Linked DNA regions of Syntrophobacter fumaroxidans MPOB. The protein of the gene in region 1 interacts with the protein of each later gene in a pairwise test. Links are inferred from orthologs where the notes say so. Each region holds a gene or a part of one and is shown on either strand. Other genes may lie near its edges.

Evidence for each region.
Region 2: the proteins of ftsZ (region 1) and rlmN interact in binary tests that used the Escherichia coli proteins (3 or more experiments, as listed by UniProt). The link is inferred for Syntrophobacter fumaroxidans MPOB from one-to-one orthologs.

The regions. Positions count from the first base shown.
Region 1 is NC_008554.1:4,240,854-4,255,516, reverse strand. The notes cover bases 10,983-13,910. They hold ftsZ (cell division protein FtsZ), read right to left. Parts: upstream 13,084-13,910; coding sequence 11,881-13,083; downstream 10,983-11,880. Other genes in these bases: ftsA (cell division protein FtsA), read right to left, coding at 13,301-13,910; SFUM_RS17945 (radical SAM protein), read right to left, coding at 10,983-11,667. Outside these bases: SFUM_RS17985 (cytochrome c biogenesis protein CcdA), read right to left, coding at 1-342; DNA repair protein RecO, read right to left, coding at 370-1,122; SFUM_RS23000 (helix-turn-helix domain-containing protein), read right to left, coding at 1,252-2,244; SFUM_RS17970 (peptidylprolyl isomerase), read right to left, coding at 2,196-3,170; mfd (transcription-repair coupling factor), read right to left, coding at 3,206-6,787; selA (L-seryl-tRNA(Sec) selenium transferase), read left to right, coding at 7,226-8,647; SFUM_RS17950 (DnaJ domain-containing protein), read right to left, coding at 8,737-9,612; more of SFUM_RS17945, read right to left, coding at 9,913-10,982; more of ftsA, read right to left, coding at 13,911-14,521; SFUM_RS17930 (cell division protein FtsQ/DivIB), read right to left, coding at 14,603-14,663. UniProt on the Escherichia coli protein: Essential cell division protein that forms a contractile ring structure (Z ring) at the future cell division site. The regulation of the ring assembly controls the timing and the location of cell division.
Region 2 is NC_008554.1:4,920,062-4,934,697, forward strand. Bases 3,951-6,851 are described here. They hold rlmN (dual-specificity RNA methyltransferase RlmN), read right to left. Parts: upstream 5,965-6,851; coding sequence 4,936-5,964; downstream 3,951-4,935. Other genes in these bases: hisG (ATP phosphoribosyltransferase), read right to left, coding at 3,951-4,492; hisI (phosphoribosyl-AMP cyclohydrolase), read right to left, coding at 4,489-4,869; SFUM_RS20905 (histone deacetylase family protein), read right to left, coding at 5,976-6,851. In the rest of the region: yihA (ribosome biogenesis GTP-binding protein YihA/YsxC), read right to left, coding at 53-649; SFUM_RS20880 (pyridoxal phosphate-dependent aminotransferase), read right to left, coding at 658-1,809; SFUM_RS20885 (SPOR domain-containing protein), read right to left, coding at 2,004-3,620; more of hisG, read right to left, coding at 3,620-3,950; more of SFUM_RS20905, read right to left, coding at 6,852-7,292; SFUM_RS20910 (hydantoinase/oxoprolinase family protein), read right to left, coding at 7,397-9,097; SFUM_RS20915 (rod shape-determining protein), read right to left, coding at 9,804-10,826; SFUM_RS22235 (D-alanyl-D-alanine carboxypeptidase family protein), read left to right, coding at 11,224-12,612.

The DNA.
Region 1 (14,663 bases):
AACGGCTTCCAGCATCGCCAAACCGAAGAAAAGGCACACGTTCCCGACCAGCAGATAGGTCCAACGGTTTGCGGTCAAGGTTCCGAAAAGTTGGCCCGACATGGCCGCGAACGCTCCGAGAGCGGAGTAGATCACCGCCATGCCCAACACGTAGAAAATAGAGAGGATGAATCCCCTCCATCGGCTCCCATTGGCCTTTCCACCGATGAACGCCACGGTGATGGGCATCATGGGGTACGTGCAGGGGGTGAAACTCGCCAGCACGCCGCCACAGAAAGCCAATAAGAGAGCCAGGAAAGGCGAAGTGCGTGCGATACCCTCAAACTGAGCTAACCATTCCAAACCGAATCCTCTGATCAGCCTGATGGTTCATGTCGAATGGGCCTGCTGGAGCAGCTTCAGGCTTTTCAATTCCTTCCTGATATGACCGCGGACCCAATCCAATAAACCATAAAACAACTGAACCTTCGTGTCATGCAAAAACCGGAGACGCCAGATTCTGTCCAACGACAGGCTTCGACACTGGCGAATCAACAGCAAAGTGCCCAGATCCAGTTCGAGGGCACGAACCCGCTCGACGGGATGATCGGGGCAGGCAAGCAAGCCCCGGTCCACCTGCCAGCACCACTTCGTCGCCGATCTCAATGATCGCCCGCAAATCCCGCAATTTTCCAGGGCAGGTAAATAACCCATCTTATCCTGGAAGCGGAAGATAAACAAGAGCGCCACATTCAACGAGTCCTTGTCTTCGCACAATTGCCGGAGGGTTTCCTTGAGCAGCTCGAACAATTCGGGCTGCGGATCGCCTTCGGGAACCATTTCTATAACGATTTCAGAGATCAGCGCGGCAATCCCCCACCGAATCAGCTCCGTGCGCAAAGACAGGAACGGTTCGAGGAGTTTGCAGGACTCAAGCCAGACCAGGGTCCCCTTTTCCCGGAATTGCAGTTCCACCAGGCTGCACGGTTCCAGGGTATTCGCAAATCGTTTGCGGCTCCGCCTGGCGCCTTTGGCAATTCCCTGCAGTCGTCCCCCGGACCTGGTGTAGAGGCCGACCAGCCGATCGGACTCACCGTGGTCCCTGGTGTTCAGGATAATCGCTTCGGTGCGGGTTGTCTTCATATCGGTCGTGAGCGGTTGCAGGCGGGATTGGAGCCGTGCGGGCCGGAAAACGGAGCAAAAAACATGGCCAGCTTCCCCGACGGACTTGTGAGCGGCGGAGCCCCTTGGCATGCAGTGCCCCGCATCAGCCTATTCTTTCACATACTGCGGGTCCGGAAGGTGAAAGCGCAGGACCTGCCCCGATCTTCCCGGGGCATCGACGGGACGTCCGTTCCAACTCATGCGGACGCCGCCAAGGTTGCCCACCACGACGCGCATGCCCTTCTCGGCTTTCCATTCCCGCGTCTCACCCGGGTGCAACATGGCACTCTGAGTGATCCTGCCGTCCATTTCCACCTGGATCCAGGTCTTCTCGGAAGCCGCCACCGCAAAGACGTGCTTCCTGGCGGTTTCGGACGGACCAGCGGGCTCGCCGGCGGCAAGCACCTCGTTGGGAAGGCCGCTCGCCTGGGCGGTCCTGACTTCCCCCGCCTCGACAACCTCTTGTTGAACCGGGGTCTCCGCGGGTTCCTTCACCGCAGGAGCCGCCGCGGTTTCGACGACGGGCGCGACAGGTGCCGGCTCCACTTTCGGTTCGGGCTTTGCGACGGGATTCGCTCTGACCGGAAGATCGGTGGGAAATTCCTGCTGGCTGTAAACCGTCTTGGCAATCGGAGGCGTCTGGCTCACCCGGGCACGTTTCTCGGCAATCCAAACCCCGCCTGACGCGAGGCCGGACAACCCTATCCCCAGCAAGAGCATTCCAAACGGTCCCAAACGCTTCCTTGAACGCTTGACTTTGCTCCACTTCGCATACCGTGCGAGGTATTCATTCTGCCGATTGCAGGCCCGAATATCCGCGGCATATTTTTCAAGGACCGCCGCAGAATCGATCCCCAGGGCCGAACAATAGGCGCGCACGAAATTCTTGACCAGGAGCAGGCTGTCGAGCTTGTCCCAATTGGCCGCTTCCAATGCCTTGAGCGTGCTCAGGCTCATCCCCGTGTTCCGGGAGATGGAATCCAGGGTGATCCCGCGCTCCAGCCTCACAGACTTCAAAAAAACCGCGAGTTCTCTCATGGACAGCACCGAGATTAGAGTGAGATCTTTACGAAAGACCGTGATTCCAGGTCCTTGATCCATTCATCGAACCTGCGCGCCATCTCCTGTTGGTAGAGCTGCCTGCGGGCCCTCTCGCGCATGTTTGTCGCCGGGGAATTTTGAGCGGCCTGCATTTCCGCCCTGCGAACATCGGTAACCAGGAAGATGTAATACCCGTCCCCGCCTTTCACAACATCCGACGGCTGATTTATCTTCAGATCCTTTACGTTCTTCGCGATAAAAGGGGCAAGTTCGTCAAGGCTGACGAACCCCACGTCTCCGCCGTCCTGTGCGGCCGGTCCCTTGGAGTATTGCCTGGCCATTGCAGCGAAATCCTCGCCCGCTTTCAACTTCTCCCGAATCTCCCGCGCCCGCTTTTCCGCCTGTTTGCCCTCAGCCCCGTCGGAGGCGGGAAGGAAAATGATCCCCAGCCGGTACTCTTCCTTGCCTCGGGGCTCCACTCTGACTTCCGGCGGCGATTGGCTCAAAAAAGCATCAATCTGCTTTTCGGAAATAAGGATTTTGGACTTGAGCACTCTTTCCAGAAGGCGGTCCCGCTCCAGATCTTTTGTGAGCACCTTACGAAACTCCTCCATGGACTGGCCGCTCTCCTTGAGCCTCGCCTCCATCTGGGCCTGGCTGACATTGTGGTCCGCCATCACAAAGGCGATGGCCTCATCCACGTCTTTCTTGGTCACGGTGATCTTGAGACGCTTTGCTTCCTGCTCGGTGAGCTTCTCGCGCGTCATCTGCTGCAACAGCTCCCGTTCGATCGCGGCCTTGCGGGCGGGATCGTTCGTTCTCGTTTCAGGAAGGCTCTTTTGAACGAGTTGCAACCGCTCCTGCAACTCGCTGTAAAGAATGATTTCGCCGTTCACCACCGCGACGATACGGTCCAAGGAGTCCGCAGCGCACCTGCCCGACGCCGCAATGACGCAGAACAACACCAACAGAACACAACCCGCCATCCGCATGAAAACACCCCCGGAATTGGTCTCTTAACCTATCGATTTGACTTGATATCACTATCACGTTCGGCAAGCTCTTGCAAGATTCTTTTCAGGCGCAGAACCTGCTGAGCCAAATGCCGACCCCAAATCTCCACCTTCACCCTGCGGTCCGTTTCGACCACGAAAGTGCATTTCTTCTCCCCAAGGAATGCCGCAACCCGATCGACGCTGACTCGCGGCGCAAAATGCAGGGAGAAAAAATCCTTGTCCCTGTCCAGGCGGACCACCCCCAGACGTTTGAAGAGCAGGCGCATCTTGGCCAGCATGACCAGGTTCCTGGCACCCTCCGGAAAGGGTCCGTAACGGTCTCGCCATTCGCCGGCCAGATCGTCCACCGCCGCCGGTTCCGCCAGCGTGGCGAGCCTCTTGTAGGCAATGAGCCTCTGGTCCTTGTCGGGAATGAAGGTCTCCGGCAGAAAGGCCGAAAGGGGCACGTTGATCTCGGGGTCAATGGACTCCGTTTCGCGCTCTTCTCCCTTCATTTCCTTGATCGTCTTCTCGAGAAGCTCGAGGTAGAGCTCATAGCCCACCGCGGCAATGTGCCCCGACTGGGAGGAACCCAGGATCGTTCCGCCTCCGCGGATCTGCAGATCGTTGAGGGCTATCTTGAATCCCGCGCCCAGCTCACTGAAATCGAGCAGGGCCCTCAACCGTTTCTGAGCATCCCGACTGATGAGATGTTCTCCGGGAATGAGCAGGTAGGCGAAGGCCTGTTCGCTCGACCGCCCCACTCGTCCCCGCAGCTGGTAGATCTGGGCAAGGCCGAACTTGTCGGCGCGGTTGATGATGATGGTGTTCGCCGCGGGAATGTCCAGGCCCGACTCGATGATTGTGGTGCAAACCAGGACGTCGATCTTTCTGCGGATGAAATCCAGCATCACCTTTTCCAGGTCCCGCTCTTTCATCTGTCCGTGGGCAACCGCTATCTTCGCTTCGGGAATCAGCCGGCCAATGGCATTTGCCGTCTGGTAGATGCTCTGAACGTGGTTGTGAACGAAGAAGACCTGCCCGCTGCGCCGCAACTCCCGATACACCGCCTCCCGAATGGTGAACTCGTCGTACTTGCAGATAAACGTTTCGATGGCGTGCCGGTCCTGGGGGGGCGTCTCTATGGTGCTCAGGTCACGGATGCCCGCCAGGGCCATATGCAGAGTACGGGGGATGGGGGTCGCCGTGAGCGTCAGAACGTCCACGGATACCCGCATTTCCTTCATCCGCTCCTTGTGTTTCACACCGAAACGGTGCTCTTCATCAATGACCAGCAAGCCCAGGTCCCTGAAGGCAACGTCGGACTGCAGCAACCGGTGGGTGCCCACCACGACGTCGACCGTGCCGTTCTTTAGCCCCTTCAGGACCAGCGTCTGCTGTGCCGGGGTCTTGAACCGGCTCAGAGTTTCCACAACGACCGGAAAGCCTTCGAATCGCTCGGTGAAACTCTGGTAATGCTGCTCGGCCAACACCGTGGTCGGCACCAGCATCGCCACCTGCTTGCCGTCCATCACGGCCTTGAAGGCGGCACGCAGAGCCACTTCCGTCTTCCCGTAACCCACATCCCCGCAGATCAGGCGATCCATCGGACGCCTGGATGCCATGTCATCCAGAACGTCGTCGATGGCCCTCATCTGATCCGGAGTCTCTTCGTATGAGAAAGTCGCTTCGAACTTCTGAAAATAGCTGTCCGGCGGAGAGAACCGGAAGCCCTCGCCGATCTGTCGCTTTGCATACAGGCTCAGCAGTTCCTCGGCGACACGCTCCGCCGATTCCAGCGCCTTCTTTTTGGCCGTCTCCCAGGACCTGCCGCCCAGCTTGTCGATCTTGGGCTGCTGCCCTTCCAGCCCGAGATACTTCTGAACCTTCTGCAGCTTGTCGACGGGAACATAGAGCCGGTCGCCATCCTGGTATTCGAGCAGCAGGAAGTCGCTTTCGATTCCCCGAACGGCAAGGTGCACCAGTTCCTTGTAGACTCCGATCCCATGATCCACATGCACCACGAAATCGCCGATGTGCAGATCCTGAAAGGAACTCAGAAAGAGCCCGGAAACGCTCTTCCCGGACCGGCGGCGCGTTCGTTTCCCGAAGATCTCCTCTTCCGCCACCACGGCCAGCCGTTCCGCGGGCCACACGAACCCGCGGTCCAGGGAGCCCACAATCACCTTGACGGCCGGCGCCTCATACGATTCCGCTCCGAAAGGAAGCAGGGTGAGAACGGTATCCGTGCCGTGCCCCTCGAGCAGTTCGCTCAGTCTCCCCGCCTGCTCTTTCTGACGGCAGACGAGGAAAGACAAAATGCCCTCTTCCCTCCACCGTTGGAACTGCCTGGCCAGAGGCTCGAGCAATCGCTCTTTCTCGGCATGCGCCCTGACGCTCAAAGCAAGCTGCTCGTGACCCGACGTCCCCATGTCAAAAACCGCGCGAGGCTCGGTCCCGCCCGACAGGGAATTGACGATCAACTGCTGAAAACTCTCCCCGTCGGCGATCAACCGCTCGGGAATCTCCAGCAGCTCCGACGGAGGCCTCCTCCATTCATGGGGCGAATGGTTCTCGTTCCAATCCCGGCTGGCATGAAGGAAGAATTCCTCCATGATCTTTCTGATCTGCAAGGCATCCGACCAGACCACAACCGTCGCCGGGTCCAGGTAATTCCACACGGTCACCGTCTTCTCGTAGAAGACGGACATGATCGATTCAAACGCCCCGAACTGGTGTCCTTCCTGAAGCTTGTCCAGCCAGACATTACCGGCCGCCGGCGTGAGGCGTCCCTCCCGCACGTCTGCGTAGACGGCCTCCCGGGCGCGTTCCCTGGCGGAAACATCCAGGATGACTTCGCTTGCGGGAAGCAGGACGGCATCTTCCAGAATCCCCATGGACCGCTGCGTGCTCGGATGGAAGAGCCGGATCGATTCAAGCTCGTCTCCGAAGAATTCGAGCCGCAGCGGCCACCTGTACAGCGGCGCGTAGACGTCCAACACTCCGCCCCGGATGCTGAAATCGCCGTATTCTTCCACGAGTGACACGCGATAGTAACCACGCTCCACTAGTGTCGCGCACAGCGTCTCGAGCTCGACGGTTTCCCCCTTGACCCGATAGTCGGAATGCGCGAGGAGAACCTCGGGCAGCAGCAGCCGTTCCATCAGGGCCACCGCCGAAGTCACGAACACGTTGGACCCGATGGACGCGCGGAAGGCATGAAGGGTTTCCATGCGGCGCGCCATCGTCGCCATTTTACCCAGGGACTGGGATTTCTGGCCGGAGCGCGAAGGGAGGCACCAGACTCTTCGGTCCGCGGGAACGTCCTGCCGGTGCAAGTCATTCCCGGCAAAGAAGGCTATTGTCTCGGCAAAGCTTTCTGCTTCCCGGTCCGTGGGGGTGACCAGCAGGAACGGCCTCTTGAGCGTCGCCATTCCCCTGGCGAGAAGATAGGCCACCGCCGGTTTCTGAGCCCCTCTCAGAACGGCCGATTCCCGCGATTCCCCCAGAAAGGCCAGTATCTCCCTGGAATCGGTCTTGAACGATTCCGCTCCAAAAAGCGTCTCAGATGGCCCGTACGATCTCTGATCGCGCACCAGTTCCACCATTAAATTCCGTTCTTCAAGCTTCCAGTGTTTTACAAATCACAAATAAATAAATATAACTAAGACGAAAAAAGAAAGGAAGCATTCTCGCGGTGCATCCCTTCTTTTACAGGCCGTTCGAGGAGGGGGGCAAGACGCCTTCTCGCGCTTCCCGCAAACGGCCACGAGCCCGGGATCGCAACGAACAGTGAAAATAAGCCCTCCCGGGGCACGGCCACGGGACCGACCATGAGCCGGCGATCGTGACGAAGCATGAGAACCGTCGGCGTCATTCCCGCAAAGGCCGCAGGCCGATAAAACCCTCCGGTACGCGGTTTTTTCGGCAATGACGCTTGCCTTCTTATGAATGACCGGTTGTGGTTTGTCCAGGTGACATTCGTTGCGGATGGTGCGACGCCCTCGTGAACCGATGCGCGACTCATGACGTTGAAGGTATAGCCGATGTCAAAGACTTCCATGCAAGATTTGCTTCGCCGTCTCCCGAGCGTCGATGCCCTGCTGCAGGCGGATGCCGTCCGCGAGGCCCTGGACCGACATCCCCGCAGACTGGTCCTTGACTGTATTCGCCAGGTTCTGGAAACAACCCGACAACGGCTGATCGAGGGGGCTCCGGGCGACGCCCCGGGAGAACCGGAGCACGCGACCCTGGTGCAGGCCATCCTGGAGCGGATCGAAGCCGCCGGCAGCTTTACGCTCCGCAATGTAGTCAACGCCACGGGCATCATCGTTCATACCAACCTCGGCCGATCCCTGCTTCCGCGGGAAGCGGTCGAGCGGCTCCAGCTCATCTGCCGGACCTACAACAACCTCGAATACAATCTCGAGCTCGGCCGTAGAGGATCGCGGTACGTTCACGCGGAATCGATTCTGTGTGAATTGACCGGAGCGGAAAGCGCCCTGGTGGTCAACAACAACGCCGGAGCCGTCTTCCTGGTGCTGAATACCCTCGCGAAGGACATGGAGGTCATCGTCTCCCGCGGACAGCTGGTGGAAATCGGCGGTTCCTTCCGGATTCCGGACGTCATGCGCTCGAGCGGCGCCCTCCTGCGCGAAGTCGGATGCACCAACCGGACGCATCCCCATGATTTCGTTTCGGCGATCAACGACCGCACCGCCCTGCTGATGAGAGTGCACACCAGCAATTACCGGATCCTCGGGTTCACCGCCGAAGTGTCTCTCGAAGAAATGGTGTCCATGGGAAGAGCGCACGGATTGCCCGTTGTGGAAGATCTCGGCAGCGGTTCCCTCATCGACCTGTCCAGGTATGGGCTGACGGGGGAACCCACGGTTCGGGAGGCCGTCCGCAACGGAGCGGACGTCGTGACCTTCAGTGGCGACAAGCTCCTGGGGGGACCTCAGGCGGGCGTCATCCTGGGGAGGAAGGACCTCATCGATCGGTGCAAGAAGAACCCCATCACCCGTGCACTGCGAGTGGACAAGCTCACTCTGGCCGCGCTCGAGGCGACCCTCCGCCTGTATCGCGACGAAAATCGGGCCATTGAGCGCATCCCCGTCCTCAGAATGATCGCGCTGTCCACGGATGCGCTCAACGATACCGCACAAGCGCTTTGTTCCCTGATTCGGCAAATCGACACGCAACAGCGGCTTGTCGTCGAAGTCCGGAGCAGCTCTTCCCAGGTCGGCGGGGGCTCGCTCCCTGCCCAGAATCTTCCCACACGGGTGGTAACCGTCCACGGGACGGAGATCTCCGCCCAAAAGATCGAGGGTTTCCTGAGAAACAACGACCCGCCGATCATCGGTCGAATCGAATCCGATCAATTCCTGATGGATACGCGAACACTGTTGCCGGACGATCTTCACACCATCGGCAATGCGTTCGCGCGGTTGCTGTGCAGCCCGTAGGATGCGGCGCTGTTTCCAAAAAGTACGGGCGGGGATTATCCCGCCCGTACTTGTGTTGAAATATCAGGATTTCGGATGCCCGGAAAGGATCACACCACCTGCAACTGAAGATAGAGGTCCCCACGGGTGAGGCCGCTCAAGGGACGTCCCATGTCCTTGAGGCGCAGCTTCATCCCGTTCCTCACTCCAGCCGGGATGGTGACGGCGACCCGCTTTCCGTCCTGGAGATGAGGAAGCTCGACCTCGACGGTGGTCCCTCTGGCAGCGTCGTGCGAAGAGATGACCAGTCTGTAGGTGATGTCGAATTCCCCCGGACGCGCCCGATCGCCCTGCGGCTCCTGGCCGAGCACCTTGTCGATGAGGTATCCGCCGATCTTCTTTCCGGCCTTATACAGGAGGGATAGCCCCTCCTTGACGATTCCCATGGGACCGGGAGCTCCGGGCCCATCCGCTCCGTCGCGACCGGAGGCGGTCCCGGGATGATCGGCAGCCGGAGAACCGGGCCGCCTCATGCTTGTGCTTCCCATGGGGCCGCCCCAGAAAAAGCCTTGAATGGTGAACGTCTTGTCACCGAAGAAGATCCGGTTGATGAAACGCTCGTCGAAGCGAAATCCCATCCTTTGGAATTCCCGCTGCATTTCCGCAAAAACATCATTGGCGTGACGGTTATTGACAAAATCCCGAAAGATCTCTTCCTGGGAATAGCCGAAACCGGGCCGCCCATAACCGCCGGGGCCCTGATGAACCCCCAGTCTCCGGTACTGATCGTACTGGGAGCGTTTGCCGGGATCGGACAGCACGCCGTAGGCTTCGTTGATTCTCTTGAAGCGCTCCTCGGCATTACGGTCGTTGGGGTTGCGGTCGGGATGCGTTTCTAGAGCCAGCTTGCGATACGCCCGTTTGATCTCCTCCGAGGAAGCTTCGGGCGAAACGTTCAACACCCCGTAGTAGTCTTGTTGAGGCATGTCTTCTCGTTCTCCGTGAAATTTGCCTGCCGGCGCCCATGCTGCAAAAAGCCGCGATCGATCACGAATTCAACTTCGACCTCAATTGAACGGTTCCGCGCACGGGACAATACGAACGCGGTGTGTTTCCGGACGGGGATAAACCCCGTGAACGGCGCTCGACGGGCTGGTTAGCCTCCGGCGGGAACGCCCTCTACGCCGCCCGAACCGGTGCGCCGTGCACTGAATTCGCTCACCTCAAGGCAAAAAATTATAAAGCCTAAATCGACCCAAATCAATGGATCCTTAAGAATCGCAAGCTCAAGGCGCGCAAGCCCCGCAACGGCGGCAATCCTCCTCCGGGCGGCATTCCGGCGTGCTTTCGCCTTTGAGGGCAAGCTCGTATTCCCGCCACAGGTAATCTCTCCTGACGCCGTGCTCGATCACTTCCCACGGGAACACCTCGTCGCGTCCCCTCTCGCGCATCACCCAGAAATCAGGGTTGATCACGTGCTCGCGCAATGCCTTGCTCCATGGGGTCGAACGCAAGGCCACCTTCTCCAGCAGGGTTCCCACCCTCCTGTCGCCCCTGGCAAGCAGTGCCTGCACGTAAGCCCACTTGGGCAGGTCGAAGTGCACCCGAACGTTGGGAACTTTCTTGAGAGCATTCCGAATCCATTTCGCCCGGTTCTTCAATTCCCCCACCCCGGCGAACGCAACCCATTGGAAAGGCGTGAACGGCTTGGGAACGAATGAATGCACGCTCAGAGTTATGGTTCCGAGTCGTTTCCGCCCCCGGCTGATCTTCAGGACATGGTGCTTGATCGCCTTGGCCGTATCCACGATCGCTTCCAGGTCTTCGGCGGATTCAGTGGGCAGCCCGATCATAAAATAGAGCTTCAGATGGAGAATCCCCTTTTCGGTGAGCCTCTCCGCGGCGGTCAGAATCTGCGTCATGTCGAGGTTTTTGTTGACGACCTTGCGAAGACGCTCGGACCCCGCCTCGGGAGCGATGGCCACCGCCTGGTGACGGCTCGATTCCAGGGCCGAGGCGATTTCCGGAGTGAGCGTATCCGCCCGCAGCGATGAAAACGACAGGGAACGCCCGTCTTCGAGCAGCGACCGGCAGAGGAAGCCAATTTCCGGATGGTCCGAAACGGCGGCGCTCACCAGGCCGATTCTCGGGTGCCGCTCACCTCCCGCGTTCAACGCCCGCAGCAGCCTTTCAGCACTGTGGAAACGCATTGGACGATAGACGAAGCCTGCCGCGCAGAATCGGCAACCTCTTCCGCACCCTCGCCCGATTTCCAGCAGCATCGTACTGCTGAATTCCGTATTCGGCGTGAGGATGACCGAATGACAGGGCTGAGCCCTGTCCAGGTCGGCCCTGCGATAGACCACCCGCTGAGGCGCACCGGTCCCGGGCAGCGGAGAGATGCGCTCGAGGGTGCCGTCCTCCCGGTACGCGGGTTCGAAGTGCGCAGGCACGTAAATCCCCGCGACTCTCTCGGAAAGCTCCCGGAGGAACTCGGAGCGGGAACAACCGCTTTCCCCCTTCTCATTGAGGACACGAAGGAAATCCGGGAGAATCGCTTCCGCCTCGCCGATAAAGAAGAAATCCAGGAAAAGGGCAAGGGGCTCCGGATTCAGAAACACCGCCACTCCACCCGCGGCGAGCAGGGGATGCTCGCGGTTTCGCTGTTCGCGACGCGCGGGAAATCCCGCCAGCTTCAACATCTCGATCGCGTTGACGTAGTCGTTTTCGTAGGCGACGGAGAAGACGAACAGGTCAAAGTCCCGTGCCGGGCGCTGGGATTCCAGGGACAAGAGGCGGCCAGGATTCTGCCGAACCGCGGGGAGGTCTTCGGATTCGGGGTAGAAAAACCTCTCGCACACGACGTCTTCAAAACCGTTCAGAGCGGCATACACCGTCTGGAAGCCCAGGTTCGACATACCGACGGCATACCGGTTCGGAAAAGCCAGACCGATCCGGACTCTTCCTCTCCAGTCCTTGATGACGGTGCCGGTTTCTTCCGACAGCCATCGCCGATGTCGCTGCCTCACGTTGAAGAGCATAGGAAATTCATACCGAAAGGGAGAGCCGGAACCCTGGAACCACGTCGTCGGGCGATAGCGGATCCAGGCTTCCGGGCCCCGGGGCAAGGGGAAAACAACCTGACTCCCTCCCCCCGGAGGAGGGGGGGAGGGCTGTGGCAGGGGATAGAGACTCGCTTTTTCAACCTTCTCCGGCGACGATGGAGAAGGGACGATCATCGAGCCGGCGGAAGCCTAGTCCGCCTGACGGCGAATAAAGGTCGGGATGCTCAGATCCTCTTCTTCGGCGTTGCCTCCCGTCAGTTTCTGCAGAAGAGTCCTTCTGCGGGGTTGTTGCTGTTCCACCTGGGCAGGCTCCCTGGGAGTGCGATGACGAACGAAGGCCGGCACCTGCAGGTAGTCGTAATCGGGGTCGGGAACGATTCCCTCCGGCTTGATTCTCTTCGGACGAGACGACTCGAGCCGTTGCGGCTGTTCCATCCGTCCGATGCCGGTCGCGATCACCGTGACCCTTATTTCATCACCCATGTTCGGGTCCATGACCATGCCGAGGATGATGTTCGCCTCCTCGTTGACCTCCTTCTGGATGATGGAAAGGGCTTCCTCGAATTCATGCATGCCCAGATCCGGACCGGCGGAAAGATTGATGAGGGCGGCACGGGCGCCATGGATGGAGATGTCCTCCAGGAGCGGACTGGAGATGGCCTGCTGTACCGCCTGAGTAGCCCTGTTCTCACCTCTTGCGACACCGGTTCCCATCAGGGCGAGGCCCATTTCCGCCATCACCGTCTTCACGTCGTTGAAGTCGACGTTGATGTATCCATCCTTGATGATGAGATCGGAAATGCCCTTCACCGCGTACAGCAAAACATCGTCGGCGCGCTTGATCATTTCGAGGAATGTGGCGCGGCGATCCGCCAGGCAAAGGAGCCGGTTGTTGGGAATGGTGATCAGGGTATCCACCACGTCCTGGAGCGACTTCAGACCGTCGTCGGCATTGCGTTGGCGCACCCGGCCCTCGACCACGAACGGCTTGGTCACCACCGCAACGGTCAGCGCTCCCATCTCCTTGCACACCTGGGCCGCAATGGGGGCTCCACCCGTGCCGGTGCCGCCCCCAAGACCCGCGGTGATGAACACCATGTCACTCCCGTCGACGGCTTCACGAATCCTGTCGATGTCTTCCTGGGCCGCTTTTGCCCCGATTTCCGGATTCCCGCCCGCGCCGAGCCCTTTCGTCAGGTTCGTGCCGAGCTGAATCTTGGTGGCGGCCTGGTTGCGGGCCAGCACCTGAAAATCGGTGTTGGCCGCGATGAACTGCACTCCATCAAGGCCCGCGTTGATCATGTTGTTGATGGCGTTTCCGCCTCCGCCACCAATCCCCAGTACGCTGATTTTCGCCCGGTTGACTGCCATGGCATCTGGTGTTTTTTCCATATTTCGTCCCTTCCCCCTCTTCTGTTCTTTCCTAGTCATATGAGCTCCATAGTCGCGAAGAGTTTTCCCCCTTGCCACATGACTTGTCGATAATGCCATCATCCGGATCGGCCCGGCGACAAGCGCCGGGGGACCGTTCATTCCGGCCGCGTTCGCACTGGCGAGCCGCCGGCCTCCACACCCCGAAAGCAGTCTCTTGCCCCGGAGGCCGAACCTCTCACCAGAATTCCTTGAACCAACGTCTCACCGATGCAAGAACCTTCTTGATCACGCTCGGTTCTTCCATCGGTCCCCTGTTTCCATGTTTCTTTCCATACAAAAGCAATCCCGTGGCCGTCGCATAGATCGGATTCTTGACCACGTCTCCCAGTCCGCCGAAGTTGTAAGGGACGCCTATGCGCACCGGCAGGTCAAACACTTTCTCCGCCAGTTCCCGAATCCCCGGAAGCAGGGAGACGCCTCCGGTCAGCACCACTCCCGCATGAAGGGATTCCACGTAACCGGACCGCACCAGTTCCCACTCTATGATCTTGACGATCTCCTCCACGCGCGCTTCGACGATCTGAGCCAGCACAGACCGCGCCAACTGACGCGGCTTCTGCCCGCCCACCGAGCCGACTTCGATCATGTCCTGCTGGTTGACCCATTCAACCAGCGCACAGCCATGCTTCTTCTTGATCTTCTCCGCTTCGTCGATGGACGTGCGCAAACCGACCGAAATGTCCGAGGTGATATGGTTGCCCCCGAGCCCCACGACACACGAGTAGCGAATCGCATGATCCATGAACACCGCGATGTCGCTGGTTCCGCCTCCGAGATCGACCAACGCGACTCCCAGGTGCCTCTCATCCATGTCGAGCACCGATTCGCTGGAGGCGAGGGATTCGAGCACGACGTCCTGCACCTGGAGCCCCGCCCGCTCGCAGCATTTGACGATATTCTGGACCGCGGCAATGGCCCCGGTGATGATGTGCACTTTCGCTTCAAGTCTCACTCCCGCCATGCCGGTCGGGTTTTGAATGCCTTCCTGGTCGTCCACGATGTACTGTTGGGGAAGCACGTGGAGAATCTGGCGGTCGAAAGGGAGAGCCACCGTCTTTGCGGCGTCCAGCACGCGATCGATATCGGCCTGAGTCACCTCACGGCTCTTGATGGCAATGACTCCGTGCGAATTCAGGCTCTGAACGTGCGTTCCGGCCACACCGGCATAGACTGAGGAAATCTCGCAACCGGCCATCAATTCCGCTTCTTCAACCGCCTTGCGGATTGAATGGACGGTCTGATCGATGTTGACGACCACGCCGCCTCTGAGGCCGATGGAAGGGTACGTACCCACTCCGACGATATCCATCCCTTCGGAGGTCACCTCACCGACCACAGCGCAAACCTTGGTAGTCCCTAGATCGAGGCCTACGATCAATTCCTCTCTTTTTCCCATCGATCCCCTTTCAGCATCAGCTTGACGATCATGAGCCCGGTCCGGCACGACCAGGGGGTTCCGCGCCCTCCGAATGGCGATTCAGGCGCCTTTGGCTGCCGGGAACGGCCCTCCCACATAGGCTCGATTTCCATAATTCAGG
Region 2 (14,636 bases), 680 kb from region 1 along the record:
TACCGGGCGATACCCCGGAGCATGAAGGGGGGTGTCTCCAGGACAATGGGTATCAAGGATCGATCCAGGCGGCGACCTGGAGCAGCAGCGCATCGCGCCCATGCCGGGTTTCGGAGGAGAAGAGGAGGAGCCTGTCGCGAGGGATTCCGAGGCTCAGAGATGCCCGGGATGCGGCTGCATCCCATTTCGTACGGGGAACCTTGTCCGCTTTGGTCAAAACCGGAACGGCCGGGATTTTGCGATCGATGAGCCAGTTCCAGAGCTTCAGGTCATCCGGGCTGGGCGGGTGCCGTGCATCCAGGATTTGGACCACGCCGCGCAGGTTCGGCCGGCCCCCCAGGTATGATTCCACCATGGGACCCCATTGGGCCCGCACCGCCATCGGAACCCGGGCAAAACCGTATCCCGGGAGATCCACGCAGTAGAAAAGCCCGTTGATCAGGAAAAAATTGATGGTCTGCGTCTGCCCCGGGGTGCGGCTCGTGCGTACCAGTTTCCGGCGCTGCAACAGGCAGTTGATGAGGGAGGACTTCCCGACGTTGGAACGCCCGGCAAAGGCCACTTCCGGAAGATGATCGTCCGGATACTGGCCTGAGCGCACGGCCGCGGTCTTGAATTCGGCGGATTTGATCACCATGGCGGATGGCATCGGCTCCTTCAGCTCCGCTTGCGCAGGTAGTCCTCGATCCGGTTCAGCCCTTCGGCGATGTTCTCCAGGGAGTTCGCGTAACTGAACCGGACGTAGCCTTCTCCGTTCGGTCCGAAGTCCACGCCGGGAGTGATGCCGACCTTGGCCTTTTCGAGGATTTCGAAGGCAAAGGCATAGGAATCGCCGGTGAACCGCCGGGCATTGGCGAAAACGTAGAAGGCCCCCGTGGGCTCCACCGTGATTCCGAAGCCGATTTCCCTCAGGCGCGGGATGATGAACTGCCGGCGCTTGTTGTACCGGTCGAGCATATGCCGGATGTCCTCCCGGACACAGGGGTCGGTCAGAGCGACATATCCGGCGGCCTGTGCCACGGAATTCGCGGAGATAAAGAAGTTCTGGAGCATCTTCTGCATGGGACGGACCATCCTCGGGGGGACGATCAGGTACCCGAGCCGCCAGCCGGTCATTGCGAAAAGCTTGGAAAAGCCGTTGAAGACGATGCAGTTATCGGTGAATTCGAGAATCGAGCGGGCCCGCCCTTCATAGACCAGACCGTGATAGATCTCATCGCTCAAAACGAGTCGGCCCATGTCCGCGATTTCGGCCATGCGGTCGGGTTCCAGCAGATTTCCCGTGGGGTTTGCGGGCGAATTGATGAGGATTGCCTTCGTCCGCGGCGTCAAGGCCGCCCGGATGGCTTCCGGCCTGTATTGGAAGGCGTCTTCTTCGTACACGGGGACGAACTTCGGAATGCCCTCGAGGAAGCGGACGAAGTTGGGATGACAGGCGTAGTGAGGGTCCGAGAGAATCACTTCCTCGCCGTGGTTCAGGATGGTGCCCATGGCCACCAGGAAAGCCGGTGAAGTCCCGGACGTGATCAGCACCTGCTCGGGCTCCAGGTTGCTCACGCCGTAAGTTTCTTCGTAGTAATCGCAGACCGCTTCCCGGAGTTGCGCGAGGCCGAGGCTGTGGGTGTAATGGGTCTCTCCCCGCTCCAAGGCGCGAACCGCCGCCTGTTTGACGGCTTCGGGGGTGTTGAAATCGGGCTCCCCCACTTCGAGATGAATAATGGACTGCCCGGCCCGTTCCATTTCCTGGGCGCGTTCCAGAACGTCCATGACGATGAATGACTTGAGTTCCTCGACTCGTCTGCAGATCATGATAATACCCGCCTTTCCAGAGCTTCCCGCATGAGCGTGAGATGTGGAGGTGTAGTGGGACCGTCGACTCGAAATGCATGATAAACCGGCTGGGCGCCGAAGGGAAGGCGATATTCCACCCTCTACCGCCGGCAGGCGCGCACTCGATCCTGCCCGGCGTCAGGGGAATTGGACGTTCTTGCCTGAAAAACGAATCAGTCGGCCCGCACCCTCAGAACCGTCGGTGTGCCCTGGACTTCGGTTTCCAGTTGGGTCGCCAGCGTGCTGGCCTTGGAGAGGGACTCGACGGGTTTGAGCTGCAGCACGTAGACCATGCCCCGGGTACGGTCCTTGACCCGTCTGAGCACCGTCGCATAGCCCTTCTTGAGCAGTGAGGCCTGCATTTCCTCGGCATTTGCTTTTTCGGGAAATGACCCGACCTGCACCACGAACTTGAACTGGGGCGGCGGTGGCGGAGCCTGGTCGGGTTCGACCGCAGGCGCGTCCGCCGCGCCCGCGGGCGGGGCCTTGTCCGTGACGGCGATCGCTTCCTTGCCGCCCGGTTCTTCCACCTTGACGGGCTGTTCCACTCGCGCGGGCGGCTCCGGCATGGCAGGCGGTTCAACCCTGGCGCCCTGGTCGATCCTTCCCGGCGGCTCCATTCTTGCGGGTTCTTCCGCTTTGAGGGGCAGTCCTGCTTTGGGGATCTGTTCCACTCTGATCGTATTTCCGTCACGCACGACGCTCAACTCGGATTTGCTCGGTCCGGCATCGGCGGGGGGCTCCACCCTCGGCGGCGGCTCAACCCTGGGGGGCGGTTCCAGACCGGCAGGCTGCTCGAGTCTTGCCGGCGGTTCCATCCTCACTGCCGCATCCACCCCTGGAGCCGTTTCGACTCGTACGGGAGGTTCCATCCGCGACGGCTCCGGGGACGGCTTGGAAGGAAGCGTCCGGAACGTGGGCTGAGGCGGTTCCGAGTAGCGCTCATCGGGTTGCGGGATCACTTCCATGCGGACCCGTCTCTCGGGAGGGTGAAAGGGCATGGAACGCGAGGCGGCATCCTGGGCCGCGGCGATCCGGTCCAGGTATTTGCGGGCTTCGTCCGCCTCGACCGTATTGGGCATGAGTCTGATCACGCGGGCAAACGAATGGACGGCGGTGTCGAAATCCCCCGTGCCGAAACACAGGATGCCGTAGTGCATGTGCGCCTCGGCCAGGTCGGGCGAGTACTGCAATGCCATCGCGAACTCTTTCTGCGCTTCACCGGCACGACCCTGCGCTTCAAGGATCATGGCCGTGCGGTGATGGGACAGGGCATGTGTCGGCTGGAGCCGGGCGGCTTCCTGGTACTGCTGGAGAGCGGCTTGCTGGTCCCCTTTCTTTTCGTAGACGAGTCCCAGGTTGTACCGGGCAAACTGCGGCGTCTCGTAGAACGGGCTGGCGAGCACTTTCTGGAAGGCGGCCTGGGCCTGATCGTACTGCCCCCGACCGGCGTAGAGCACCCCCATGGCGTTATAGACTTCGGGGTAGTCCGGCTTCTCCGCGAGTGCCTTCTGATAGTAGGAGAGCGCTTCTGCGTGCATGTTCCGACCGCTGTAGGCAACGCCGATATAGTAGAGAAGAGTGGGATCCTTGGGGGTCTTCTGTTCCGCGGCCGTGAGATACTTCACGGCTTGAATCGAATCGCCGGCCGCCAGGAACTTCTCTCCCATTACCCGCAATTGTTCGGCGCTGTACTGTCCCGGCGTACTCTTACTACTCGGCGTGGCGCACGCCACGCACAGCAGAACCGCAACGACGCACAACAGCTGCAACCTTTTTGTCCTTAACATCAGATCACCTTATTGAGGGAATACTCTATGATGCCTTCCGCTCCCCCTTGAATGAGCCTGGGGATCAACTCTCTGACAATATTCTTGGAGACCACGGTTTCCACCGACAGCCAGGTGCTCATGTAAAGATGCGCGATGGTCGGCGCGTTGAGGCTGGGAAGCAGCTTGATGACCTCGTTGAGTTTTTCCTCGGGGACATTCATCTTGAGGGCCACGAGGTCCTCGGCGCGCAACGCGCCCTGGAGGAGCAGCGAGATGTGCTCGATTTTCGCCCGCTTCCAGGGATCTTCCCATGCCTGCCGGTTGGCGATGAGCTGAGTGTTGGACTGCATGAGCTCCTTGACGATGCGCAGGCCGTTGGCCCGCATGGTCGCTCCCGTTTCGGTGACTTCCACGATGGCGTCGCACAACCCGGAGATGACTTTGGCTTCCGTCGCGCCCCAGGAGAACTCCACGTTGACCTTCACCCCCTCGGTCTCAAAATAACGGCGTGTGAAATTCACCAGTTCGGTGGCGATTTTCTTCCCCTGAAGGTCCTGGAGATCGCGCACGGGGGAATCCATGGGCACGGCCAGCACCCAGCGGGCGGGACGCTGGCTCACCTTCGAATACACGAGATCCGTCACCACAATGACGTCGGAATCGTTTTCCATGATCCAGTCGCGGCCGGTGAGCCCCACGTCGAAGGTCCCGCTCTCCACGTAGCGGGACATCTCCTGGGCGCGGCATATGGAACAGTTGATGTCCGAATCGTTGATTTCCGGGAAATAGTTCCGGTCGGAGAGGGAGATCTTCCACCCGGACTGGCGAAACAGCCTTATCGTGGATTCCTGCAGGCTTCCTTTGGGTACGCCCAGAGCCAGTTGCTTCACTTCTTGTAAACCTCCTTCGGATCAAACACGCGCTTGCCGACCACCTCGAGCTTCCCGTCCGCATAGCGCCGGTAAAAACAGCTTTCGTACCCGTCGTGGCACGCCGCTCCGCCCGTTTGCACAACCTTGAGCAGTATCGTGTCCAGGTCACAGTCCAGCAAAATCTCCCGAATCGTCTGAACGTTTCCCGATTCTTCGCCCTTCTGCCACAGTTTCCGCCTGGACCGACTCCAGTAGTGCGCCTTGCCGGTCTCCAGGGTTCTGTGCCAGGCGAGCTCGTTCATATAGGCCAGCATGAGGACCTTGTCATCGTCGGCGCTCTGCACGATGACCGGGAGCAACCCATCATTCTTAGAAAAATCGGGATCCAATGTCAACGCTCCTCTCCATCTTTCATAATCGTCCCGAAGCTCCGTATCCTTCAGAACAAAAGTCGCCGCGTTCTATCCGTATTCCGCCACGAGCTGACCGCAGGCGGCGCCGATTTCGCCGCCCCGGCTGCGCCGGACGTGGGTGGTGATCCGTGCGTTTTGAAGCGCTTCCTGAAAAGCCAAAACGCGCTGTTCGGAAGGTTTTCGAAAAACCGAGCCCGGGTGTGGATTGAAAGGCATGAGGTTCACCTTGGCCCGTATGCCGTGGAGCAGCTTCACCAGTTGCTTGGCCTGCTTCGGATCGTCGTTGATTCCGTCCAGCAGGATGTACTCGAAGGTGATTCGCTTGCGCGGCGGGAGCGGGTACTCGCGACAAGCGGCCATCAGCACTTCCAATGGATAGGTCCGGTTGACGGGCATGAGCTCGGCGCGCAGTTCATTCTCGGCGGCGTGGAGGCTGACCGCCAGGTTCACGGGGGACTCCCGCCCCAGCCGGCGCAGCTGTGGAACCAACCCGGCCGTGGAAAGCGTGATCCTGCGGTGAGAAAACGCCATTCCGTTGGGCTCCGCGATGACGCGTATCGCTCTCAGGACCGAATCTAAATTGGCCAGAGGTTCTCCCATGCCCATGAACACAATGTTGGTGATGCGCGATCGGGACCCGAGGTCGCGCTGCACCTGGCACACCTGGTCGACGATCTCGGCCGCGGAGAGGTTTCGCTTGAACCCCAGGGACCCGGTGAGGCAGAACTTGCACCCCAGGGCGCACCCTACCTGGCTCGAAACGCACAAGGTCGAGCGGGGAAGGTCGGGAATCAGTACGGCTTCGATGGAATGACCGTCGCGCAGGCCGAACAGGTATTTCGACGTGCCGTCGTCGGCCTGTTCTTTCTTGAGGACACTCAGGGCGTCCAGCTCCACGCCGTGTTCCAGTTGAACGCGGAACATCCTGCTCAAATCGCTGCATTCGCTCCAACTGCGAACGCCACGCCCGTAGACGTGGCGAAACAGCTGCCGAGCCCGAAAAGAACGCTCCCCGATGCCCTGAACCCACTCTTCAAGCTCGGGAAGCGTGAAATCTTTGACGCAAACCGGTTCCATATCGGACGGGTTCAACCCTTGCGCACCAGATATTGATCGTTCATCCTGTCCTGCAGGAAAATCCTGTTGAAACGACGGGCGTCCGCGGAATCGTACCACTTGACCCCCTGGTCGACGCACTCTTTGCAGGCTTTCCTGGGGATGTGCACCGCAAGTATATGGTAGCCCGTGTCCGTTGACGAATCAATGGATAAAACCCCGCTGCAGTCGGGACAGACCCGCAGCGTTTCCCGCTGGGATTCGAGGATATTGTCGGTGTCGTAGTAGATGGACCGCTCGCGTTCGGCGAACTTCCTGCCCGAAAGCTGCTTTTTCCGGATCTCGGGAGCCTTTTTCCATCCGGCCAGGACCTCTTCCACGACCCGGTGGATGTGCTTGGTGACCTCGCCGGACTGGCGGATCTTGTCGGGCTGGTAGTCCGGTTCCCTCACTTGGCTGAAATCGAGTCCCGCCATCGCCAGGAGGATTCCCACATTGACGTAGGGCAGGGCGCCCTCGATGGAGTAGCCCCCCTCGAGGACCGCGATGTCGGCCTTGAGGCGGCGGGTGAGCTCCGCATAACCCTGGGCGCAGAAGCTCATGTTCGTGATCGGGTCGGTGTAGTGATTGTCCTGCCCCGCCGAGTTGACGATCAGCTCCGGCTTAAAGTCTTCGAGAATCGGCAGCACCGCCTGGTCCAGCACATACAGAAACCCTTCCTCGGAAGTTCGTGGCGGCAGCGGAATGTTGACGGTCATGCCCGCCGCGGTGGGGCCGCCGATTTCGTAGTGAAACCCCGAGCCCGGGTAGAGCGTTCGGCCGTCCTGGTGCAGGGAGATGAACAGCGTGTCCGGATCGTGCCAGTAAATGTCCTGGGTTCCGTCACCGTGGTGACAGTCCGTGTCGACGATGGCCACCCGGTCGATGCCATAGGCTTTCCGCAGGTACTCGATCATGATGGCTTCGATATTCACGTTGCAAAATCCCCGCGCGCCGTGCACGACCCGCATGGCATGGTGACCGGGCGGACGGACCAGGGCGAACCCCCGCTCGATGTGCTTTTCCATCACCTGGATGCCGACGGTCTTGGCCCCGCCGGCGCTGATCAGGTGTGATTCGGTCACGACGCTCATTTCATCCGGCACGCAGAAGTGGACCCGCTTGATATCGTCAACCGTCGCCAGGTCCGGCTTGAACTCGATCACGCCTTCGATGTCGAGCAACCCTTCCTCGAACACCTGGTCCTGGGTGTAGAGCAGCCGTTCTTCCCGCTCCGGGTGGGTCGCACTGATCGCCCAGTCGAAGGCGGGGAAGAAGACCACACCCGTTCTCGTCTTGCTCGTAAGCATGTCCTCGCTCCTTTCAGGCAAGCGAACGGCTCGGGGCGGAGTTCCCGTATAACGCCGCCCGGCTTGCCGCCTTCACTCGAAGAACGCCGGGCGGACCGGACGCCTCATGTCTGCGGCGGGACCGATTCGGCCAGCCGGTCCGCAATTTCCCGGTAGCCGGGAATCAGGCCGGGTTTGACCTGGACTTTCACGCGTATGTTTCGGCCGCTGGTGTAAAAGCTCCGGACCATATTGAACTGAATGTCTTCGATGACTTCCATTTCCAGCTCGGATTCTACCGCCCCCTGCTTGACACACTTGTCCCGGAGCAGATCGAATGCCAACCGGACCGCCGATTCCCGGTCGAAGTCGCGCTTCACCGTCTTGTAGAAATCCTCTTCGGGTGCCACCGCAATACCTCTCTCGGTATCGGCAAAGAGCGTAACCTCGGAGGTGTTCTTGGCCAGGGCGGCTCCGAGGGCGTTGGCCACCTGCCAACGGGGGACAACCCGCACCCGTGAATCCGTGAAGTCGCCCAGGCGCCGGGCGAAATGCGGCGCCGGCCCTCCGAGAACGAGGATTTCGCCGGGCCGCACCTGGTAACCTCCGAGCAGTTCCTGCACCGTATACACGGGCTTGCTGTTGATGTTCGAAATCATCTCCCCCGCTGCGGACAGGATCTTGCGGCAGGCTTCGTCGAAGACACGGTTGGCGGTATCCTCCAGGGACATCCCCAGGCCGTCGGCAATGGGCTGCAGCCCGCGCCGGGAAGACCCCGCATCGCCGTCGTTCACCTTGCCCAGCACAAACAGCGCGTCGGTGGGGGTGGGCACAGGCCCTCCATAAGCCATGGCCGGGCCCTTCCGGTCGGGCCCGATGGAAAGCCCGCCGTCCGCCAGGCGGACGACGCTGTCCCCGCCGAGGCCGATGGAGACCGTCTTGAGCGCGCGGATCAATGTCTTGTACCCGCCCAACTCGCATCCCAGCGGGTCCAGGAGCGGCACTTTCCGGATCAATATCGCCATGTCCGTCGAAGTCCCGCCGATATCCAGGACGAGGGTTTCCTCGGTCTCCGAGGCGAACGGCAAGGAACCCATGACACTCGCCGCCGGCCCGGATAGAATGGTCTGGCCCGGGCACTGGAGCGATGCCTCGAGGCTCATGGTGCCCCCGTCGGCCTTGAGCACGTAAATGGGAACGTTCAATCCCTTCTTTTCAAGCGATTCCCGGACCGCATCGAAAAACCTGCGATGGGTTTCGCAGACTGCGGCGTTGAGGTACGCGGTGGCGATACGCCTCGGAAAATTCAGGTTTCCCGAAAGGCGGTGGCCCAATACCACGTTGAAGAAGGAATCTCCAAGGATGTCGCGGACTTGTGTCTCGTGCTTCGGATTCCGCACGGAGAACTTACTCACCACCGCCACCTGCCGGACCCCGTCGGTCTTGAGCTTCGAGGCGATCGCCTGGATTTCCGAAGTTTTCACGGACTGGATTTCACGGCCGCGGTGGTCGATGGAGCCGGCCACGCAGTAGTAATGAGGGCCGGTCCGAAAGAATTCGGGGTCGACACCCGGGCCGGCGGATACGATCACTGCGGTTTCATTCGTCTTGCCTTCGATAATGGCGTTCGTCGTCAGGGTCGTGCTCAGCACCACCCGGCTGATGCCGTCGGGGGGGATTCCGCCGGTGACCCCTTCGATGCCCGCCCGGACACACCCCAGCAAATCGGCATGGTCCGTGGGGACTTTCGTTTGGCGATGAATGCCGTCCTTGTCGATGAGAACGACATCGGTATGAGTGCCACCCACATCCAACCCTAATATCATGGCGTTCCCCTGCGTTTTGCCGGATCGGTCAGCCGCCGTTGACGGGAATCGAGCGCGGAACATCCGCCCACTCGTATTGCTGCAGCCCCGGTCCACCCCAAAAAAATGCTAACGGAAAGGCTTGAGGCTGTCAATGTAACACTATCTGAAAACCGAGAATTCTTCTCGTTCCCTCGACTCACGAACGTCTCCCGTCGGTATGCGCCGACAGCTCCATCGAAAACTCGACAGTTCCAGCTTCAATCGGAACGCCTGAACAAGTGAGGCCGTTGAAGTTGCCGGACGCCGTCGCTATCCAGTCAAACGGCGTTCGCGAAAGGGGGGGTATCACGCAGAGCTCTACATATCATGAAGTGATAGTGGATGACATCAAGTTTTCGAACGATTGCGACGACCTGTCCCGCGAATCGGGGTTCGGTGTCGGTTTCGAGCTCGAATTCTATGGTGGGCGTTGCGACGACCGGTGAAGGACTGAATTCTTGACGCACCGGAGCGACCGGGCGAACGGTTGGACGGAAAAGGCCGTCCGGGCCGGGCGGGGGGATTGCCGGGCACGCCGGGGGAGGCCGTCCGCGGCAGGCTCTTTTCGTCCCGCGACTTCAAGCCGGCCTCGCGCCTGTGCGCGGGCCGCAACCCGGATAAGGCTGGGTAATCATTCCCTCGCTCCATTGCTTTGCAGTGAAACCGTCGCCTTGGATGGAGCCCATCAGTTCAGGAAGACGTCCCGGTAGTAGTCGTAATGTTCGGTGGCGGCCCCCGCGCCCCGTATGACCGCGCGCAGAGGGTCTTCGGACTTTTTCACCTCCAGGCCCGTGACCTGGTGGAGCAACATGCGCAGGCCCTTGAGCAGAGCCCCGCCCCCCGCCAGCCAGATGCCGTTTTCGGCGAGGTCCGAAGCCAAATCCGCGGAAACCCGTTCCAGCACCCTGCGCACCGCCTCGACAATGGCCATGGTCGGTTCCTTGATCGCATCGCGGATGTCCGCGTCGGTGACGGAGACGACCTTGGGCATGCCCGTGGCCAGGTCCTTGCCTCGAAGCTTGACCTCCAGGGTTCGCTTGAGCGGCACGGCCGAGCCGATCTTGATCTTGATGACTTCCGCCATGGTTTCGCTGATGTTCATCCCGTGCTCGCGCCGCATGAACTGGCAGATCGCCTCGTTGGCCTCGTCTCCGGCCACTCGCAACGACTCGCTGCAGGAGACCGCAAACATCGAGATCACCGCCACTTCCGTGGTCCCGCCGCCGATGTCCACCACCATCTGCCCCGCGGGCTGATCGATCGCCAGGCCCGTGCCGATCGCCGCGGCCATGGGCTCTTCGATCAGGCTGACTTTACCCGCTCCCGCCATCTCCGAGGCCTCGATCACCGCCCGCTTCTCCACCGAAGTGATCCCTGCCGGCACCGCCACCACCAGCTTGGGCTTTGAAAGGGGCAACCGCTTGAACACCTTCCCCAGAAACGATCGGATCATGAACGTGGCCGTCTCGAAATCATGGATGACCCCGTCTTTCATGGGGCGGGAAATCAGCGTGTTCCTCCCGTGCCGCCCGACGAGGTTCTTGGCCTCGTTGCCCACGGCAATCACCTGGTTGGTTTCCTTGTCGAGGGCGACCATTGAAGGTTCGTCCAGAACCACGCCTTTCCCTCTCACGTAAATGAGCGAGTTTGCAGTACCCAAATCCATGGCCATGTCCTTGGAGAGAAAGTCGAGCATGCGACCGATCATTTTTCGTTTCCCTTCCTCAATTTGCGCTGTAGTGTGGGTTCTGTCCGTTGCCGTCGATCATCCCCTTATAGCAAATGTTTCGAGCCGTTTGCAAAAAGTTCGTTCACCGCGGGCGATATCCGAGAATTTATCCGTTATGGACTTTGCTTTTCTTTCCGTAAAGAGTGTAAGAGTGGAAAAATCATCAACGATGATGGATTGATGATGAAGTTTTTTTGTTGACAAATCAGTCGAGTCTAACGATACACTGTTAATCGTTGAGCTTTTTCGTGAAGTCGCGACTGTGCCGGGATCGGGGAGGGTACCGGCCGTCGGCGGGGGCGAACGGCAAATCGGAATTGTGTGATACGCGGAGTCGGATCGGCGCCGTGCCGATTCGACGGGGAGGGGGAGAGCGATGCGGGATCGATGGCGGTTTGCGGCATGGGGGCTGGCGCTGGCGTTGAGTGTCGTATCGGTTCAATCGGTCCTGGCCGCGCCGTTTACCGTGAACGCCCGATCGGCAATGGTCGTCGATATGTCCAACGGCGTGGTTCTCTACGAAAAGAATGCCGATGACCTCATTGCTCCCGCTTCCATCACCAAGGTCCTCACCCTCTACATTGTTTTCGACGCCATCAGGGAAGGCCGCATCCGCCTGGACGACCGGGTGGAAATCAGCTCCCGCGCCGCGAAGACGACCGGGTCCCGCATGGGGGTGAAGGCCGGCACGCGCGTGTCCTTGGAAGAGCTCATCAAGGGCATGGCGGTGGTGTCCGGCAATGATGCCTGCGTGGCCGTGGCCGAGCACATCAGCGGAAACGTCGAAGCGTTCGTTCGGAAAATGAATGCCAAGGCCCGGGAACTGGGCATGAACAGCAGCCGGTTCATGACGCCGAACGGCCTTCCGGCCAAAGGGCAGCTCACGACAGCCCGGGATATCGCCAGGCTTTCCATCGCCTATTTGAGGCGCTTTCCCGATTCGCTGACCATCCATTCGATGCAGGCCTACAGTTACGGCACTTCAAGTCACCACAACGCCAACCGGCTGCTCGCGACCTGTCCCGGCGTGGACGGTCTGAAGACCGGGTTCGTCTGCGCGTCGGGCTACAACATCACGGCGACCGCCAGGCGCGGGAACACGCGCATCCTCGCGGTGGTGCTGGGAGCGCCCACTCCGGGGGTCCGGCTGCGCGAGACGACGAAGCTGCTGGAAGCGGGGTTCGCGGAGGTCGCTCCGGAACTGGCGGACATGAGATATGCAACCCTTGCCTCCGACGACTTCGGGGAACAAAGGCCGTCGTACGTGAGGGTCCCGGCCGGCTCCGGCAGGAAGGGAAAAGCCGCGCGGATCAGGCTCTCTAAGACGGCCAAGTCGGGCAAATCGTCCCGGCATGACAAGGTGGTGAAGGTGTCCGGGCGCGACAAGGCGGTGAAGGTTGCGAAGTCCTCGGGTAAGTCTTCGAAGAGAGCCCCGGCCGAGGTGTGCCGGGACACGTCCGCAAAGGGCGGCAAGATCAACGCGCGGACCGCTCGAGGAAAGCCCGTAAAGGATCTCCGCGTGGCGGAAAAAGCCGGCTCCGGGAAACAAATGGCGGCCGTCAATAAGACGAGATCCTCCCGGGACAAGATCGCGAAGTCAAAGGATACCGGCAAGTCCGGCAACGCGAAGAAAAGCGCCGCTGCCCAATCCAAAAAGCCTTCGAAAGCGACCCGGTCGGCCGCTGCCTGCCCTTCCAAGAAAGGCGCGGCCGCCCAGAAAACCAAGCAGCAGGCAAAGCTCACCAAGGGGAAAGACAAGGGGTAGTCCCGCCTGCTGGGCCCCGACTCCCCTCAAGTTCCTCGAATTCCTCCGATTCGGCGTCAAAGCTAAGGGGTATCACCGCATGACGAAACCGGACCCCTTTGACCGCACCAAGACCCGCCCCGCAAGAATCATCGCCCGCACCCGCAAGAATCGTCGCCCGCATCTTCGTGGGAGAATAGTTTCGGCCCGGCACATTTTCATCCTTCGTTGTGATCTGCCCACGGCAAGCCAAATCGCATAGCAACAGTGTTCCTTCTCGAGTATTGAGTCGCGTAAGGCGGGGGGTGCGCGACAGCGCAACTCACGGTCTCAATACCATTTTCCCTGCCGTCATACCCAACATACAAGGGTGGGGTGCGCGACGGCGCAGCACACAATCATGAGGCCCGCGGGCCTTAATCCTGCCGGCCATTGGGGCCCTGTGGAGTGCGCCAAGCGCAGCGCAGCCCACGGCTTTAATGCCCTTGGCCCGGGGCTCGGTGTTATAAACGATCCGGAGCTCACGTGCGGAACGCCCACCTGGAGGGGCCGGCGTCCGCCGGGTTTCACATCGATCATGACAAGGGCGGGTGCATGAGGCTCAGCCTGATCATGGCCACGCAGGACCCCTGCCCACCTTGCCGATCCCCTCGGGAATGACGATTCCAATCGTTATGCATTGATGTGAGCCGCCGGTTTATAAAGAAATGTGAAAAGTGTAGGTTTGACCCCTTGCGGCACATTTATTGCGTAGTGTTTCACTGACGTTCAAAATATGCAAATCTTGGTCTTAGGTCAGTGGTTTACCCATTCCGATGGATACTGTAGCCCGTGTGAATGTGTTTGGATTCCTTGCCCTTGGATGCAGATGAGCTGTGAATCAATCGCGAACACGAGAACGAATGGGGGCAAAAAGCGATTTCTAGAAGAAATTCATTGCCGGCAATCGTGATGACAATTCTTGTCACTCTCCTCCTGGGTTTTTCCATTCACAGCGAGACCTTGAAATCGGCCCGTCCCGATGCCGTCAGCGCTTTGTGGATCGGGGATTCGCGGGGCATGACGAAAGTCGCCCCGGGGACGGGAGCGCTCCTTTTGCGGGTCGATACCGCGGGAGAAGTCGGCGCGATTGCGGTGGACGAATGGAACGCAAGGGTCTGGGCGCGGGGGCATCACGCTCTTTACGCCTTTGATTTCGCCGGCGCGCAATTGTTGCGGATTCCTTTTCCGTACCGGCACCACCACGAACGGGACGGTTGCGGACCGCCGGGTCCTGTCGGAACGGAGGATGCGCGTCTTGCGGTCGATCCCGCCGACGGGGCGGTCTGGCATGCCGCGGGGGAATGGCTGTTCCGGTTCGACGTGCAGGGAGAGCTCAAGGTTTCCCTCAAGCTGCACCACCCGATTCGGGGGATTGCCCTGGATCGTTCGAAGTCGCACCTGTGGGTTGCGACCGACCGGGCCGTCACCGCCTACGACCAGGAGGGGCATGCCGTCGGGGGAATCGAGCTTCGTCGTCGCTCCGAAGTCCGCGACATTGCGTTCGACCCCGTTTCGGGGGGCCTCTGGATCGCTCTCGATCACTTCCTGAAGCGCTATGACGATAACGGAGCGCTCCTCTTCGAAAAACGGTTTCACCGGATTCGGCGGATCGGCGCGGACGGCCGGGGCGGGCTGTGGATTGCGAGGGAGCGAACGGTCGCGCGCCTGGATCGCGACGGGAAGACGCTCTTTGAAGTCGATCCTTTCCAAGGGCGGGAAGGCGGAGGCCCGAACGATCTTGCTCCGGACGTTTTGGACGGTTCCGCCTGGGTCGTGAACGGGAAGTTCCTGGCTCACGTGAGCGCGACGGGAGCGGTATCGAGCGTTTTCGATCCCGACGCCGCCCACCGGACCCGCTTGCATGCCGTTGTGCTCTACCGGGACGCGGCGCCCCCGGCGGTAGGCATCACGAGTCCTGCCGAGGGAACCCGGATCAACACGTCGTCGCCGGAAATCGCGGTGACTTACAGTGACGCCGGAACGGGCGTGGACCCGGGGAGCCT